Regions from separate parts of the Kocuria sp. TGY1127_2 genome, predicted to be linked through region 1. Evidence: riboswitches for the same ligand, from Rfam matches in the RefSeq annotation. Region 1 holds a riboswitch; the other holds the start of a gene.
The links. Region 1 has a riboswitch for S-adenosylmethionine ahead of metE (5-methyltetrahydropteroyltriglutamate--homocysteine S-methyltransferase). Riboswitches for the same ligand answer to the same signal wherever they lie in the genome.

Region 2: another riboswitch for S-adenosylmethionine. It lies ahead of sake_RS01775 (ABC transporter ATP-binding protein); the one in region 1 lies ahead of metE (5-methyltetrahydropteroyltriglutamate--homocysteine S-methyltransferase).

Annotation. Positions count from the first base shown of each region.
Region 1 covers NZ_AP022834.1:2,500,001-2,507,371, reverse strand. Annotated here, with positions in the region: gene sake_RS11180 (inorganic phosphate transporter) at 1-993, opposite strand, end outside; gene sake_RS11175 (phosphate transport regulator) at 997-1,614, opposite strand; gene sake_RS11170 (hypothetical protein) at 2,092-2,667, opposite strand; SAM riboswitch class I at 3,393-3,505, shown strand; gene metE (5-methyltetrahydropteroyltriglutamate--homocysteine S-methyltransferase) at 3,627-6,968, shown strand; gene sake_RS11160 (TetR/AcrR family transcriptional regulator) at 7,001-7,371, opposite strand, start outside.
Region 2 covers NZ_AP022834.1:399,811-407,181, reverse strand. Annotated here, with positions in the region: gene sake_RS01785 (enoyl-CoA hydratase/isomerase family protein) at 1-697, opposite strand, end outside; gene sake_RS01780 (acetyl-CoA C-acyltransferase) at 701-1,915, opposite strand; SAM riboswitch class I at 2,120-2,256, shown strand; gene sake_RS01775 (ABC transporter ATP-binding protein) at 2,265-3,107, shown strand; gene sake_RS01770 (aliphatic sulfonate ABC transporter substrate-binding protein) at 3,187-4,230, shown strand; gene sake_RS01765 (ABC transporter permease) at 4,234-5,019, shown strand; gene sake_RS01760 (AMP-binding protein) at 5,046-7,217, shown strand; gene sake_RS01755 (AzlD domain-containing protein) at 7,180-7,371, opposite strand, start outside.

The DNA of each region.
Region 1 (7,371 bases):
CGCGAGGAAAAAGATGGCCGAGACGATGACCGTGACCGGCACGGTGACGATCCAGGTCAGGACCAGGCGGGCGGCCGTATGGGCACGCACCGCATGGAAGCGCTGGTTGGAGCCTGCGCCCAGAACGGCAGACGCCGCGAGGTGGGACGAGGAGAACGGGTCTTTGGCCACTGCCCCCGTACCGAAAATCAGGAGACTGGTTACGGCCTGAGCCACTGCACCGCGGAATGGGTCGATCGTGACCAGACGGTCCGAGATAGTGTGTCCGATACGCCAGCTGCCCATCAAAGTTCCGATGACCATCATGACGCCGATAAGTGTGCACATCCAAGCGGTTTGGGTCGACGTGATGCTGTGCCCGATCGACATCCACATCAAAGCGCCGATCACGAGGCTACGATGCCCGAAGTAGATCCCGTGCCCGAGGGATATGACGGATGTGCTGAGTGAAAGAACGTAGCGAGAGCGTCGGTGAATTCTTCCCGGGCTCGTGTGCTGGAGCAAATGCACCAACGGGATGACAGCCACCCAGGCGATCCCGAAGGCGGCCAAAGGGGCAAGGATGAGGGGAAGGACGACGTCGCCCACCATCTTGACTCCGAGGTCAAGATGATCGCCCAGCCCTACCTGCTGGGTGGCCCACAGCGCGCCGAATACCCCGCCGATCAGGGCATTGGTCGACGAGGACGGTGACCTGCGCCACCAGGTGAAGATCTCCCACAGGATCACCGTGAGCAATGACGAGGTCAGGACGGCAAGGCCGATGTCGTCGTGCGGGATCGTGAGCCAGTGATCCGAAGTCAATGACAGAGTCAGCGAGCCGATGAGCAAGCCCACCACGTTGAAGAACGCGCAGACGATCAGCGCAACCTTGGGGGTGAGGGCACGGGCTCCGACGGGCACTGCTACGGCGTTGGAAGCGTCATGGAAACAACCGATGACGGTGTAGCCCAGAAGAAACAACCCACACAGGGTGAACAGGAAGTACTCCACCGGTTACGACTCCTGGACGAGGATTCGTCCGACGTCGGTGGCCACTTCGCGCACGCTCAGGGAAGCTGCCTGAAGTTGGGCGGTGAACTGCGACTCCTTGAGGTAGGCCGCTGGCTTGAGCCGGTCCATCATGTCAGCTTGGTAGAGGTTCGTGGTCCGGATGGACTGCTTGGACATGCGAAGGACCTCGACCCAGTATTCGTCGAGGCCCTCAAGGTCCGAGAGATGCCGCATGGCCTCGGCGGTCAGGGAAGCTTGGCGCTGGAGAAGGTCCAGGAGGTCGGAGGCGCGCTTGGAAAATCGATCCAGGCTGTGGATCTTGATGATATGCGAGGCCGAGGTTAGGGATTCGGTCGCCTGGTTGAGGCGTTGGCCCAGCAGGTATAGGTCCGCGCGGGGGAGAGGGAGTACGAAGGCGCTTCGTACGGTGGTCATCAGCGCGAAGAACGAATCGGTGGATCGTCCCTCAATCTCCAGAGCCTGTTCGAAGACCTCGTCGTGATCCGTGAGAGGTGACCCCATCATGCGTGAGGCCGCGGAAGTGGAATCAACGACAAGCTGTGCCATGTCCGCGAGCAGCTCGAGGGCCTTGTTCTCCTGAGGAAATAAGCGAATTGCCACGCTCTGCCTTCCAAGGTGGTGGTGGTGATCGTTCCTAAGATAACCGTCCTTGGTTAACAGGACTGTCATGGAAGGTTCACAAGGCCATGATGCAGTGGGCCCCGGTCGGTGCCGTGATACTGCTCTCGCCCGGATCCGATCCGTCATTGTGGCACCGGGTCGGGGAAGCAACCGGCGCGTTTTGGGCGATTCGTCGAGGGGCCAGTCGCGCGAACGCAAAAGCCCCCGCTGGAGCGGGGGCACGCAGGTGAAGATTAGGGGCACTGGACCGGGTGCGCCTCTCGGCGGAAGGCCGCTCGAAGCGGCTAAATAATGGAGCCCGGGGCAACCTGCGGCCCAGTGCCTTGTATCCAGTGTGGTCCTTTTCCCGAGAACCTGTCAAAGAGGTACCTCTGAAGAAGGCTGGGCCGGACTCATGGTGAATCCGACCCAGCACCCCAAAAAACCGGGGGATGCCACGGTGTTCAGGCGATGAGGCTAGCGCATCATCTCATTGCGGTTCTGTTTGATGTCTTTGAACCAACGTCCGCCTTGTCCTGCCCACATCATGATGGTGCCGATGATCAACAAGATGGTTCCGACTGAACCGGTGATTCCGGAGCCGCTACCGAGGGAGACCAAGAGCGAGAGAAGGCTCAGAATGGCGAGGACCAACAGGGTGATTCGTCCCCAGTTCTTGCCCTTGGTCGCGGCTCGTGCGGCGAGAACCTGAAGCACCACGATGGCCACAGAGATGACGGCGCCGAAGATCAAGCCGCCCCAGACGAGACCGGACTGGCCTTGGTCCTGAAGCTGCTTGTATTCGGCGCTGCCCATGAGAACGAATGGGGAAATGATCAAACCGATGATGGTTATGGCAGCAGAGATGTACACCAAGAGCGCGCCCGTCTTGACGGGCTTGGGGGCGACAAGTGCCCCGCTCTGGTTTTGAACGGGTCCGTTTCCCTGTCCGTAACCCGTGTCTCCACCCTGGTACCGCGGCTGGCCGCCCTCGGGGGAGCCGCCGTACTGAGGAGGCTGGTTGCCTGCCGGGGAGTCGTGGTTCTCGGTCATTATTTCCTCTCGCGGGTGTTTGATCTGACGTCACTATCCAAACATGAATTTGTCGTTCACCACAATAGGGTGACTCAAGTTCGGGATGATATCGAAGGCATTGGGCTTTAACAATTCGTATCCGACAAAACCAAAAACGGTCGAGAGATTACTGCATTTTTCTTCTAGGTATCTTGCATGCTCCAACCGCGGAGAAAATCCCACTCGGTATATCGGGCCACGTCGTCCTGATGACGCCCCGACGGGAGGGGGCTTCCGCGCTATGTGCGACCTCTACCCCGGCCACATCGGTCCGCTTCTTGGAACAGGACACCAATGGTCTTGGCGCAATAGTGAATCCTTGTATCAAATATTGTGCAATAGCTTGTTGTCGCGAACGACCGTTCTCGAATACCTGGAGAAGTATCCGGTCCGGCAGGGGAAATCGAAAAGAACACAAGCGATACGAACTGTCGACAAGACCGTGAACGATCAAAGTTTCACGGCCGGGAACAGTCATTCGTGAACGCTCGTTCCGTCTGACAACGTTCCGACTCCGGCTTCTCCCGCCCATACCGGATGGCGGGGTCGGCCGCTTTCATGAACTTCGATGTCACGATTCATTGCGGCCACGTCATATGACGTCGACGTTGCGTCAAGCGTGTGGGTGCGCTCAATGCGCGAAATGCGGCGTCAAACTCTCTCATCTCTTGCGGGCCTGCGCTGAGGCGGATTGAATACTTGCGTATCTATCCAGAGCGGCCGAGAGACCTGGCTCGTCGACGCCGCAGCAACCTCCTCACGGAAACCCGAACATCTCGGTCCCGAGGAAAGGTGCTCCCGCCAGGACCGATGGAGTGTATCGGCCGTCTCCGGACGTCGTCGGCGCAACTCCGGCACGGTCCCACTGGACCGGGTCGGTTGCGTCGGCGGACGAGGAGGCTCCGCTCTCCGTCGGGTGTACCGAAAGGAGACCCGGCGTGAACCCTGATGACAGGCCAGCGTTGTCCTTCGAGCTCTATCCGCCTCGCAGCAGGATGAGCCGACAGGCATTGGAAACCACTATCGCCGAGATCGAACCCACTCGCCCTGATTACGTTTCCGTGACCGCCGCCGTGGATGGCGAGAGGAGGCGCCAAAGCCTGGACTTGCTACGACACCTCGTCGAGGAAACGGAGCTGAAACCATTGGCCCACATCGTCTCGACCGGACAGATAGCTTCCGAGCTCGAAGAACTGGTCGATGAGATCATCCGGCTTGGCGTGCGCGGCCTCCTGGCTCTGAGGGGCGATCGACCTGAGAACTACGCCCTCAAGCAGGGCGAACTTCCCTTCGCTCGACACCTGGTGGAACTGATCCGTGGCGTCGAGTCGAGGGGATCGGCCAAATTGTGTGCCGGACGTCTGGCCGTGGGCGTGGCGGCCTATCCGGTCCGTCACCCAGAATCCTCGAGCATCCACCACGACACCGAGGTCCTGCTGGCCAAGCAACGGGCGGGAGCGGATTTCGCCATCACTCAGGTCTATCCGGACCCTTCCGATTACGCTCGTCTCGCCGAGCGGGCCCGCGCCAATGCCGTCGAATTGCCTCTGATCCCCGGAATTCTGCCCGTGACAAGCCTGCGGAGGTATCTGCGGGTGTGCGGACTCGCAGGGATCGAGCCGAATGCAGGTCTCGCACACAGGCTCGAAACCGCCGAGACGTTCGCAGAACGCCTGGCCGTCGGAGTGGACTCGGCGGAGGACTTCGCTCGCCAGGCCCTTGCCGCAGGGGCCCCAGGACTGCACATCTATACCTTCAACGAACACCAGGCGGCGCTCGAACTCGTGGATCGACTCGGTCTGCGCGGCAATACTGCCCCTGCGAATCAACCCATCTCGCCTCTCAACGATCAGGAGATCATCGTGACGAACCCTAACAACGTCCTCCACAGCACCTCACCCAAGGACAGGGCTTTTCCCCCGGCAACCATCCTCGGCTATCCGCGCATCGGACCGAATCGCGAGGTCAAGCGCGCCCTGGAAGCGTACTGGAGCGGGCAAGGCGACATCGAGGACCTGTCGTCGTCCGTGACCGGAATTCGACACCTAACCGTAGGCCGCCTGCGGGAACTGGGCTTGAAGGCTTCCTCCTCGATCCCGGCTTCGTTCGCCCTCTATGACCAGGTGCTGGACGCGATTCTGGCGACAGGGGCCGTGCCTACTCGGTTTGCGGATCTTGCGAACCGTGACCATCACCTGAACCGGGACGCCTCCTTCGTCCTGGCCCGAGGAGATGACGCCCGTGGCCCACTCGAAATGACCAAGTGGTTCAATACGAATTACCACTACTTGGTGCCCGAGATCGGCCCTCGGACTCCTTTCACCGCAAATCCGCAGGAGATCGTCGGCCAGTTGCAGGCCGGTGCCTTTTCGCCGAACGACGACGCCCCGCTGCGCCCTGCCATCCTCGGCCCGATTTCGTTCTTGCTTCTGTCCAAGGCCGAGGACACCGCGCCCGTTGGATTCGAACCTCTGAATCGGATCGAGGAACTCGTGGAGGTATATCGAGAGCTCATCTCGGCGCTGGGCAATGCCGGTGCCGAATGGGTTCAGCTCGAAGAACCGGCCCTCGTCGCCGAGAATCAGAATCCGGAACTGGCCGAGATCGTCCGGCGAACCTATGAGCGCTTGAGCGCCGATCGCGCAGCTGGTGATCCCTTGGTCCTGGTTACGACCGCCTACGGTGACGCCGAGAATCTTCTCGAGCCCCTGGTGGCGGCTGGCGTCGATGCCGTTCACGTGGACCTGGTCTCCGGCCCTGCGAACGGGCAGATCCGGCGACTCGATCCGGATCAGCTGTCCCTCTTTACCGGCACCGAAGCCCCGGTACTGGTGGCCGGCATCGTGAACGGACAGAACATCTGGCGAACGGATCTGCGTACGGCCCTGGCTCGACTCGAGGAGCTCCACGAGGCCGGGGCGAATGTGGCGGTCAGTACTTCGACATCGCTCATCCATGTACCGCACGACGCCGCTCTCGAGGACCAGCTCGGGGACGAACCTCGCACCTGGCTCGCGTTCGCGGACCAGAAAGTCGAGGAGGTTTGCATCCTGGCCCGAGGGCTGGCGGACGGACCCGAGGCGATCGCGAATTTCCTCGACGAGTCCGACGGGGCGATTCGTCATAGGACAGAGGCCCGCGGGACCAGGGACGCACTGATTCGAGAACGGGCTGACCTGCTGACCGAATCCGATGGTCATCGTGAGCCCGCGGAGGAGAGGCGCCGTGAACAGGCTCTGCAGGGCATTTCGGCGAGCCTTCCGGAACTGCCCACGACGACGATCGGTTCTTTCCCGCAGACCCCGGAGATCCGAGCGGTGCGTGCGGACCACAGAGCCGGGCGCATCTCCGATTCCGAATACACCGAGCGCTTGCGGGAAGAAATTCGCGCCGTCGTTGCTCTTCAGGAGGAGATCGGGCTGGACGTGCTCGTGCACGGGGAACCCGAGCGCAACGACATGGTCCAGTACTTCGCGGAGAACTTGGATGGGTTCGACGTAACCCGATACGGCTGGGTCCAGTCCTATGGCTCGCGCTGCACCCGGCCTTCGATCCTTTGGGGGGACGTCAGTCGACAAGGCGAAGGGGTGCGGGGTCGAGCCATCACGGTTCCCTGGATCACCTACGCGCAGTCCCTGACGGACCGCCCTGTGAAGGGGATGCTGACGGGTCCGGTCACTATCCTGGCCTGGTCTTTCGTCCGCGAGGACCAGCCGTTGGCGGATACCGCGAATCAGGTGGCTCTCGCTTTGCGCGACGAGGTGAACGACCTCGAGGCGGCCGGTATAGGCGTCGTACAGGTTGACGAACCCGCGTTGCGCGAACTCCTTCCACTCCGGGAACGCGACCGGGCCGAATATCTCGAGTGGTCGGTACGGGCCTTCCGCTTGGCCACGTCCGGTGTGAGGCCCGAAACCCAGATCCACACGCACCTGTGCTATTCCGAATTTGGAGAGGTGCTCTCCGCGATCGACGCGCTGGATGCGGACGTGACCAGCGTCGAAGCGGCGCGCTCGCGGATGGAATTGCTGGATCCTCTGGCGGACATCGGATTCGAGCGTGGCATCGGGCCCGGTGTCTGGGATATTCACTCTCCCCGGGTTCCCACTGTGACGGAAACCGAGGATCTGTTGTCTGCGGCTGCGCGAGTCATCCCTCGCGACAGGCTCTGGGCCAACCCAGACTGCGGTCTCAAGACGAGACAGTATGAGGAAACCACGGCCGCGTTGAAGAGACTCGTGGAAGCCGCCCGACGGGTACGCGCGGGTGTGACCGTCTAGAAATTGGGCACGCGGCCTGAGGCCAGGCAGCCTCAGGCCGCATTTTCCCTGTCGGGGAAGAGACGAATGGCGTCTTCGACGAGTTGTTCAAGGTCGGCGTCGATGTCAACCGCGGTGCGGACCAAGAGACCGTGGACGAACAGCAAGAGCATATTCGCGAGTCGGGGAGGGTCCATCAGGGGGCTCAGCGGGTCTGCGCCCTCTGAGACTCTTTGCCGAGACCACGGTGTGAGAACTTCTGTGAGCAGCTGACGAGCCCGAGCAATATTTTCTCGCGCGACCTCCGCGACCTCCGGGTTGACGGTCGATTCGGCGATGAACTGAATCAGCAGCGGCCCCAAACCGTTGGTGAAGAGCGTGCTGACCACGAGTCGGGCGACGTCGGAGGGGGCCGGGGTCGAAC
Region 2 (7,371 bases), 860 kb from region 1:
CCTGGGCGAGCTCGTCAACGTATGGATGCGCCTCCCGAGGCATATGGAAGACGCCTTTGGCGATCCGGACCGCGAGCGGATCTTGCTTGGCGATTCGATCGGCCAGACCGTCGGCGGCTTCGAGCAGATCCTGTGATTCGTGAATTTCGGTAATGAGGCCCGCCCTGAGGGCCTCTTCGGCACTCAGCGTGCGCCCTGCGAACAGAAGCTCCTTGGCCAGCGGTTCTCCGGCGAGTTCCTTGAGCCGCCACATGGCCCCGGCGGCTGCCACGATGCCGAGGCCGGTCTCCGGCTGGCCGACCTTGATCTCGGGTGTCCCGATGCGAAAATCTGCGGCCCAGGCGAGCTCGGCACCGCCACCCAGGGCGTAGCCGTCGAGGGCCGCGATCACGGGCATCGGAAGGCTCCCCAATCTCTCGAAGAGCCGCGAATTGATTCCACGCAGTGCATCGTCCCGGCGCCGTTCACGCAACTGGGCGATATCGGCACCGGATGCGAAGATGCCTTTTCCGTTCACCTCGGTTCCGGAGAGGATCAGGATTTTCGGTTCGGATTCCAGGTGCGCGCAGACCCGGTGCAACTCGTCGATCATGGTCGCGTCGATCGCGTTGCGAACCTCGGGCCTATTGAGGCGAACGTGGAGTCGGTCTTCGCGCTCCTGGATGTCGATCGCCGTGAATTCACCGGTCAATTCCATGGTCTATGCCCTTTCGAGGAGGAGAGCGGCGCCCTGTCCGACGCCGATGCACATGGTCGCGAGGCCCCTGGAAGCACCCTCGCGCTCCATTCGGCCCAACAGCGTGATGGTGATTCGGGAGCCGGAAGAACCGAGAGGGTGTCCCAACGCAATCGCTCCTCCATCCCTGTTCACGAGGTCCGGATCCAGGCCGAGTCTACGGATCGAGGCGAGCGACTGAGTCGCGAAGGCTTCATTGATTTCTATGGCGCCCAGGTCCTCGACGCCCCAGCCGGAACGATCCAGGACCTTCTGACTCGCCGGGACGGGCCCGATGCCCATGATTTCCGGAGGTACACCGGCCGACGCACCATCCACAATCCGGGCGCGGACCTCCAACCCGTATTTCTTCACGGCTTTCTCGCTAGCGACGATAATCGCCGAGGCACCGTCGTTGAGGGCCGAGGAGTTACCGGCCGTGACCACGGATCCGCCTTTGACGACCGGCTTCAGCTTGGCCAGAACCTCGGTAGTGGTACCCGGGCGCGGGCCCTCGTCGGTCTCGACCAGACTCACCTCGCCCTTACGACCGGTAACTTTGACGGGCACGATTTCGTCCGCGAACCTGCCCGCCCGGATCGCCGCGTTGGACTTCTCCTGGGAGCGCGCCGCGAATTCGTCTGCTTCCTCGCGCGTGATTCCGTCCACGCGAGCAACCTCCTCGGCGGTCTCCGGCATCGAATACGTTGCCTTGCCGTTGCGGGACAAAGGACCGTCCACAAATTTCGAATTCACGAACCGCCAGCCGATTGAAGTATCGAAGACCTCACCGGGCTTGGAGAAAGGTTTGGTCGGCTTTTCCATGACCCAGGGCGCGCGAGACATCGATTCAACGCCGCCGGCGACCACGATCTCCGCGGCACCAGCCTTGATCATTTGGGAGGCGATCGTGATCGCGGACATCCCCGAGGCGCATAGCCGATTCACCGTCATCCCCGGCACCGAGTCCGGGTAACCGGCCAGCAACCAGGCCAAACGGGCCACATTCCGGTTCTCCTCACCCGCCCCGTTGGCGTTGCCCAGGATGACTTCATCGACGTCGGCCGGGTCGATTCCCGCTTCCTCGACGACGGTGCTGATGCACAGTGCCGCGAGATCGTCCGGGCGAACCGAGGAGAGGGAACCGCCGTATCGACCCACCGGAGTGCGGGCTCCACCGACGAGGAAGGCTGCGGGCATTTCGGGCATAAGAACTCCTGGTGGGACAGACTTAGAATTACTGACCATTCGTTCACTAATATCGCATCCGGTGTGACATGCGTCAATTCCACTCCATTCGCATCGTGCGCCAGGGTTACGGACTTTGACGGTCCGCAGTTCATCTCCCGCAATAGTCCCTCGCGAGTTGGAGCCCTTGCAGCACACGGGATTAACTGGAGGGGAAAACCATCCAGAGCGACTGAGAGACCTGGCTCGATGACGTCGCAGCAACCCATCTCCACGGTGATCTTTCGCTCTGCCCGCAGGCGGAGAGATCCTCCGCGGACGAGCACGGTGCTAACGCCAGGATTCGATGGAGTGATTGATTGTGACCTCGGCGCACTCGACGGAACGCGCGCAGGAAGCCGGGACGAAAGCGGCTTCGGTTCGGTTCCACGGCGTCGGAAAGTCATTCCCGGGATCCAGGCGCGGCGCTGCCGGGTCCGAAGTTCTCCGTGACGTGAACTTCACCGCGGAACCGGGGGAAATCGTCGCGGTCGTCGGCCCTTCGGGCTGTGGGAAGTCGACTCTTCTGCGTGCAGCGGCCGGACTCGACGCCGCGAGCGCAGGATCCGTCACGATTGACGGAACGCCAGTGCGCAACATCGATTCCCGGTGCGCCGTGGGATTCCAGGAACCACGGCTGCTACCGTGGCGTTCCGTCACGGACAACGTTGCTCTCGGATTGCCGAAGAATGCGAGCAAGAACGGCGGACGCAGACGAGTCGCCGAGCTGATCGACCTTGTGGGTCTGGGAGAGCACGCGAGCCATCGCCCCGGGGAAGTCTCCGGGGGCATGGCGCAACGCGCGTCCTTGGCCAGGGCACTGGCACGCAACCCCAGGGTTCTCCTCCTCGATGAGCCCTTCGGGGCCCTGGATGCCTTGACTCGCCTGAAAATGCAGGATCTGTTGCTGGATGTTCATGGTCAGGACCCCACAACGGTTCTCCTCATAACCCACGATGTGGACGAGGCCCTGTACCTATCCGACCGCGTCGTCGTACTCGGCCGCACGGCACCGGGAGTACCGGCGGGGATTGTCGAAAGCGTTGAGGTCGGTTTGCCGCGTCCTCGTTCCCGGGAGGACGCGCAACTAGTCCGAATGCGCGGCCACCTCTTGGGTCTGCTGGGCGTGGACACCACCGCGCATGAGGCGTTTCAGGAAGTGTGACCCGCTGCGCCAACGCGGCCCGCGCCCATGGTTTCCTCGTTCATCCCCTCCTCGACTTCCTCGCAAGGACCCCAACCTCATGATCAACTTTTCCCGCCGAGACGCGGTGCGGGCCACCGGCCTCGGAGTCGTGGCATTCGCCCTGACGGGGTGCATGTCCGGCGAAGGCGCCGGACGCGGCGTCATCAACGCGGACGCGACCAGCAGCATTACCCTCGATTACGCGACGTACAATCCGTTGTCCCTGATTATTCGCAGGAAGGAATGGCTCGAGAAAGCCGCGGCCAATCTGGGGCAATCGGTCACGTGGCTCAAGTCGGCAGGTTCGAACAAAGCCAATCAGAACCTCATCGGTGCAGCTATAGACGTGGGGTCGACGGCGGGATCGGCCGCTCTTCTGGCGCGAGCGAACGGGGCTCCGCTCAAAACCATTGATCTCTTCTCACAACCGGAATGGTCGGCGCTCGTGCGCACGCCGGAATCGCCGATTCGACGGGTTGAGGATCTGGCAGGCCGGTCCGTCGCGGCGACGCTGGGGACGGACCCCTATTTTCTGTTGGTTCAGGCCCTCAAAGCTGCCGGCATGAGCACGGATGACGTCACGATCGTGAACTTGCAGCATGCCGACGGTCGGGCCGCGCTCGATACCCATCAAGTCGATGCGTGGTCAGGGCTCGACCCGATCATGGCGACCGCAGAAGACGAAGGCGGTGACGTCTTGTTCTACCGGAACCTGGAGTTCAACACGTGGGGCTTCCTCAACGCCCGGGAAGAGTTCCTGCAACAGAATCCGGAGGGTGCCCAGCTCGTCGTCGACGTTTATGCGTACGCCAGAGAGTGGGCACTGAAGAATCCGAGCGAGGCAACACGATTATTCGCCGAAGAAGCAGCAGTTTCCGGTGGGGTCGCTGAGAGAGTCTGGCAACGCACGCATTTGGACATCGATCCTGTGCCGGGCGAAGCTCAGCTCAAAGTACTCCGGAATGTTGCACCCATCCTCGTGGATTCCGGAGACGTCTCGGACCGCAAGGACGTCGACGACGCCGTGGCCAACATCATCGACAAGCACTACGCCGAGGCAGCGGATGCGCGTTGCGCGGCCACACGGATTGAGGGGAAGTAGAGCATGAAATTCCTTCCGAGAAATCGTTGGGCCGTAGGCGCCCTGGGCTTGGTCCTGCCGTTGATCATGTTGCTGGTGTGGCATCTACTCTCCTCGACCGGTGTTTTCTCACCGATTCAGCTTCCGACGCCATCGGCCGTGGTCGATGCCGGGGTCGAGTTGGTTCAGCGCCACGAGCTGTGGCAACACGTGGGGATCTCGACGCAACGGGTAATCCTGGGGTTCCTCATCGGAAGCGCCCTCGGGCTGGTGATTGGTGCGTTGATCGGTCTCTCACACTGGACGAACGTCTTGGCCGGTCCGACCGTGGGAGCGGTGCGAGCCGTGCCGTCTCTTGCCTGGGTCCCCTTGATGCTGCTCTGGGTCGGCGTGGGCGAGAACTCAAAGGTCATTCTCGTCGCGATCGGCGCGTTCTTTCCCGTCTACACCACAGTCGCCGGTTCGCTGAAACACGTCGACCGCCAGCTGATCGAGGCCGCCCGCTCATTCGGGATCACTGGCCTACGACTTTTCACAACGGTTCAGCTTCCGGCGGTCATGCCGTCCGTGGTCTCCGGTCTCCGACTCGCCCTGGCCCAGGCATGGCTTTTCCTGGTGGCTGCAGAACTCGTAGGAGCTTCGATGGGCCTGGGCTTCCTGCTGACCGATTCGCAGAGCAACGGCCGAACCGACCGCCTGATTCTGGCGATCATTCTCTTGGCAATACTGGGCAAAATCACCGACGCCCTGGTAGGAATCTTTGAACGATGGACCCAACGCCGATGGGGCACCGCCCCGGCAGACGCGTAAAGGATCCGCAACGGATAGGAACGATCATGACTCTTCCGACAAATTTTGTCTTCTCGGACCCCCACAATCCGACTCCGAATCCCGCCACGATCTCCGACGCCGCCCGCGTTGATTTCTGGGAAAAACAGGCAGGGCGCCTGTCCTGGGCCGAACCCTGGCACACCGCACACCGGTTCGAGAAGCCGCGGCCCATAGGCACTGACCAGGACGGAGCACCGGAGTTCAGCGTGCCCGAGATCGCCTGGTTCGAAGGCGGCAGACTGAACGCGGCCTATAACTGCGTAGACCGGCACGTCGAGGCGGGACGCGGCCAGCACATTGCCCTGTACTTCGAGGGCGAGCCCGGGGACCGGGAGGTCTACACCTACGCTCGGTTGCAGACGGAAGTCTCCCGTGCCGCGAATGCTCTGCTCGATCTCGGAGTCGAGAAAGGCGATCGCGTTGTGATCTATCTTCCGGTCATTCCGGAGACCGTCATCATCACACTCGCCTGTGCTCGGATCGGGGCCGTGCATTCGCTCGTATTCGGCGGCTTCTCCGCCGAAGCACTCAAATTCCGTGTCGAAGACACCGGTGCCAAGGTTCTGGTGACCACGGACGGTCAGAACCGAAGGGGCAAGGTCGTTCCCGTGAAGCAGAACGCCGACGAGGCCTGCGCGGGAGACAACTCCATCGAACACGTCGTGGTGGTCCGTCGGACCTCGCGTCCTGGCCGCAAGACGCCCGCGGGTGTTCCGCTCTCCCCGTCCGACAAAGGCTTCCGTTCCAAGGACGAGCAAGCTGTGCCGTGGACGACGGGACGCGATGTGTGGTGGCACGACCTCATCGAGAGCGCATCCGATGTGCACGAGCCGGAATTCTTCGATGCCGAAACCCCTCTGTTCATCATCTACACCTCCGGAACAACCGGCCGCCCGAAGGGACTTGTCCACACGACGGGCGGCTACCTCACCCAGACGGCATACACTCATGCCCTGTTATTCGATCTCCTCCCCGAAACTCTGGACGAGGACGGAGAAGTCCGTCCGGATGAGCTTTCCGCGGAGAATGACGCGGGCAAAGTCGATTCCACGGTTCACTGGTGCACGGCCGATCTCGCCTGGGTCACGGCCCACACTTACGAGATCTATGGTCCGCTCCTCAACGGGGTATCCGAGGTGATCTACGAGGGGACGCCCAATACCCCGCATTTCGGTCGCCACTTCGAAATCATCGAACGATACGGCGTCACGAATTACTACACCGCCCCGACCCTCATCCGTTCCTTGATGGGCGCTTTTCCGCAGGGCCTTCCCGCGAGCTATAACCTCGCGTCCGTGCGGCTTCTGGGATCAGTCGGTGAGTCCATCAATCCGGAAGCCTGGCGATGGCTGCGCGACAACGTGGGCGCCGGTGAGGTTCCGTTCATCGATACATGGTGGCAGTCCGAGACCGGCGCGACCGTGTGTTCTCCGAGACCTCACGATCCGCAGTTCGCACCTGCCGGTTCGTTCTCGGACGATGCACCGCACACGCGGGTCAAACCAGGTTGCGCAACCCGGGCGGTTCCGGGGATTTCGACGCGGGTTGTGGACGAGTCCGGACAGGACATCGAGCCGTCGACTCAGGGATTCATCGTGGTGGACAAAATCGGTCCCTCGATGGCGCGCACCGTGTGGGGCAACCCTCAGCGGTACTTGGATTCGTACTGGAAACACTACGGCGACCGCGGTTGGTTCCTCGCCGGGGACGGCGCCAAGGTCGACGACGAAGGCGACACCTACATCCTCGGCCGGATCGACGACGTCATCAACATCTCCGGGCACAGACTCTCGACCATCGAGATCGAGTCGGCTCTGGTGACCCACGAAGCCGTCGTCGAAGCAGGTGTCTGCCCCGTCGAGGACGAGCTCACGGGGCACGCCGCCATCGCATTCGTGACCGTCGCCGGCGATCGGCCCCCGAATGAGAGTGAGCTCCGGGAGGCCCTGAGGGACCATGTGACCCGGGAGATCGGCCCCATCGCCAAGCCGAAGGACGTCATCGTGGTCAAGGACATCCCCAAGACCAGGTCGGGCAAGATCACCCGGCGCCTTCTCGGGGAGCTGTACCAGGGGCGGAAATTGGGAGATCGGTCTTCGCTTCAGAATGAGGAAGCGTTGGACCACATCGCCGAGGTGCTTACGCGACGCCAAACAGGCGAAGGGCCGCGCAGGTAGCCATCCCGAGGATCACGCAGATGAGAAGGGGAACTTTGACGATTGCGGCGATGATCCCGGCCGAAGTCCCGATGATGCGCGCCGGCCCGGCGACGTCCTGCCCCTCGAAGACCATGGTGGTCGCGGCGACTGCGCAGATCAGGACCACGGTGGC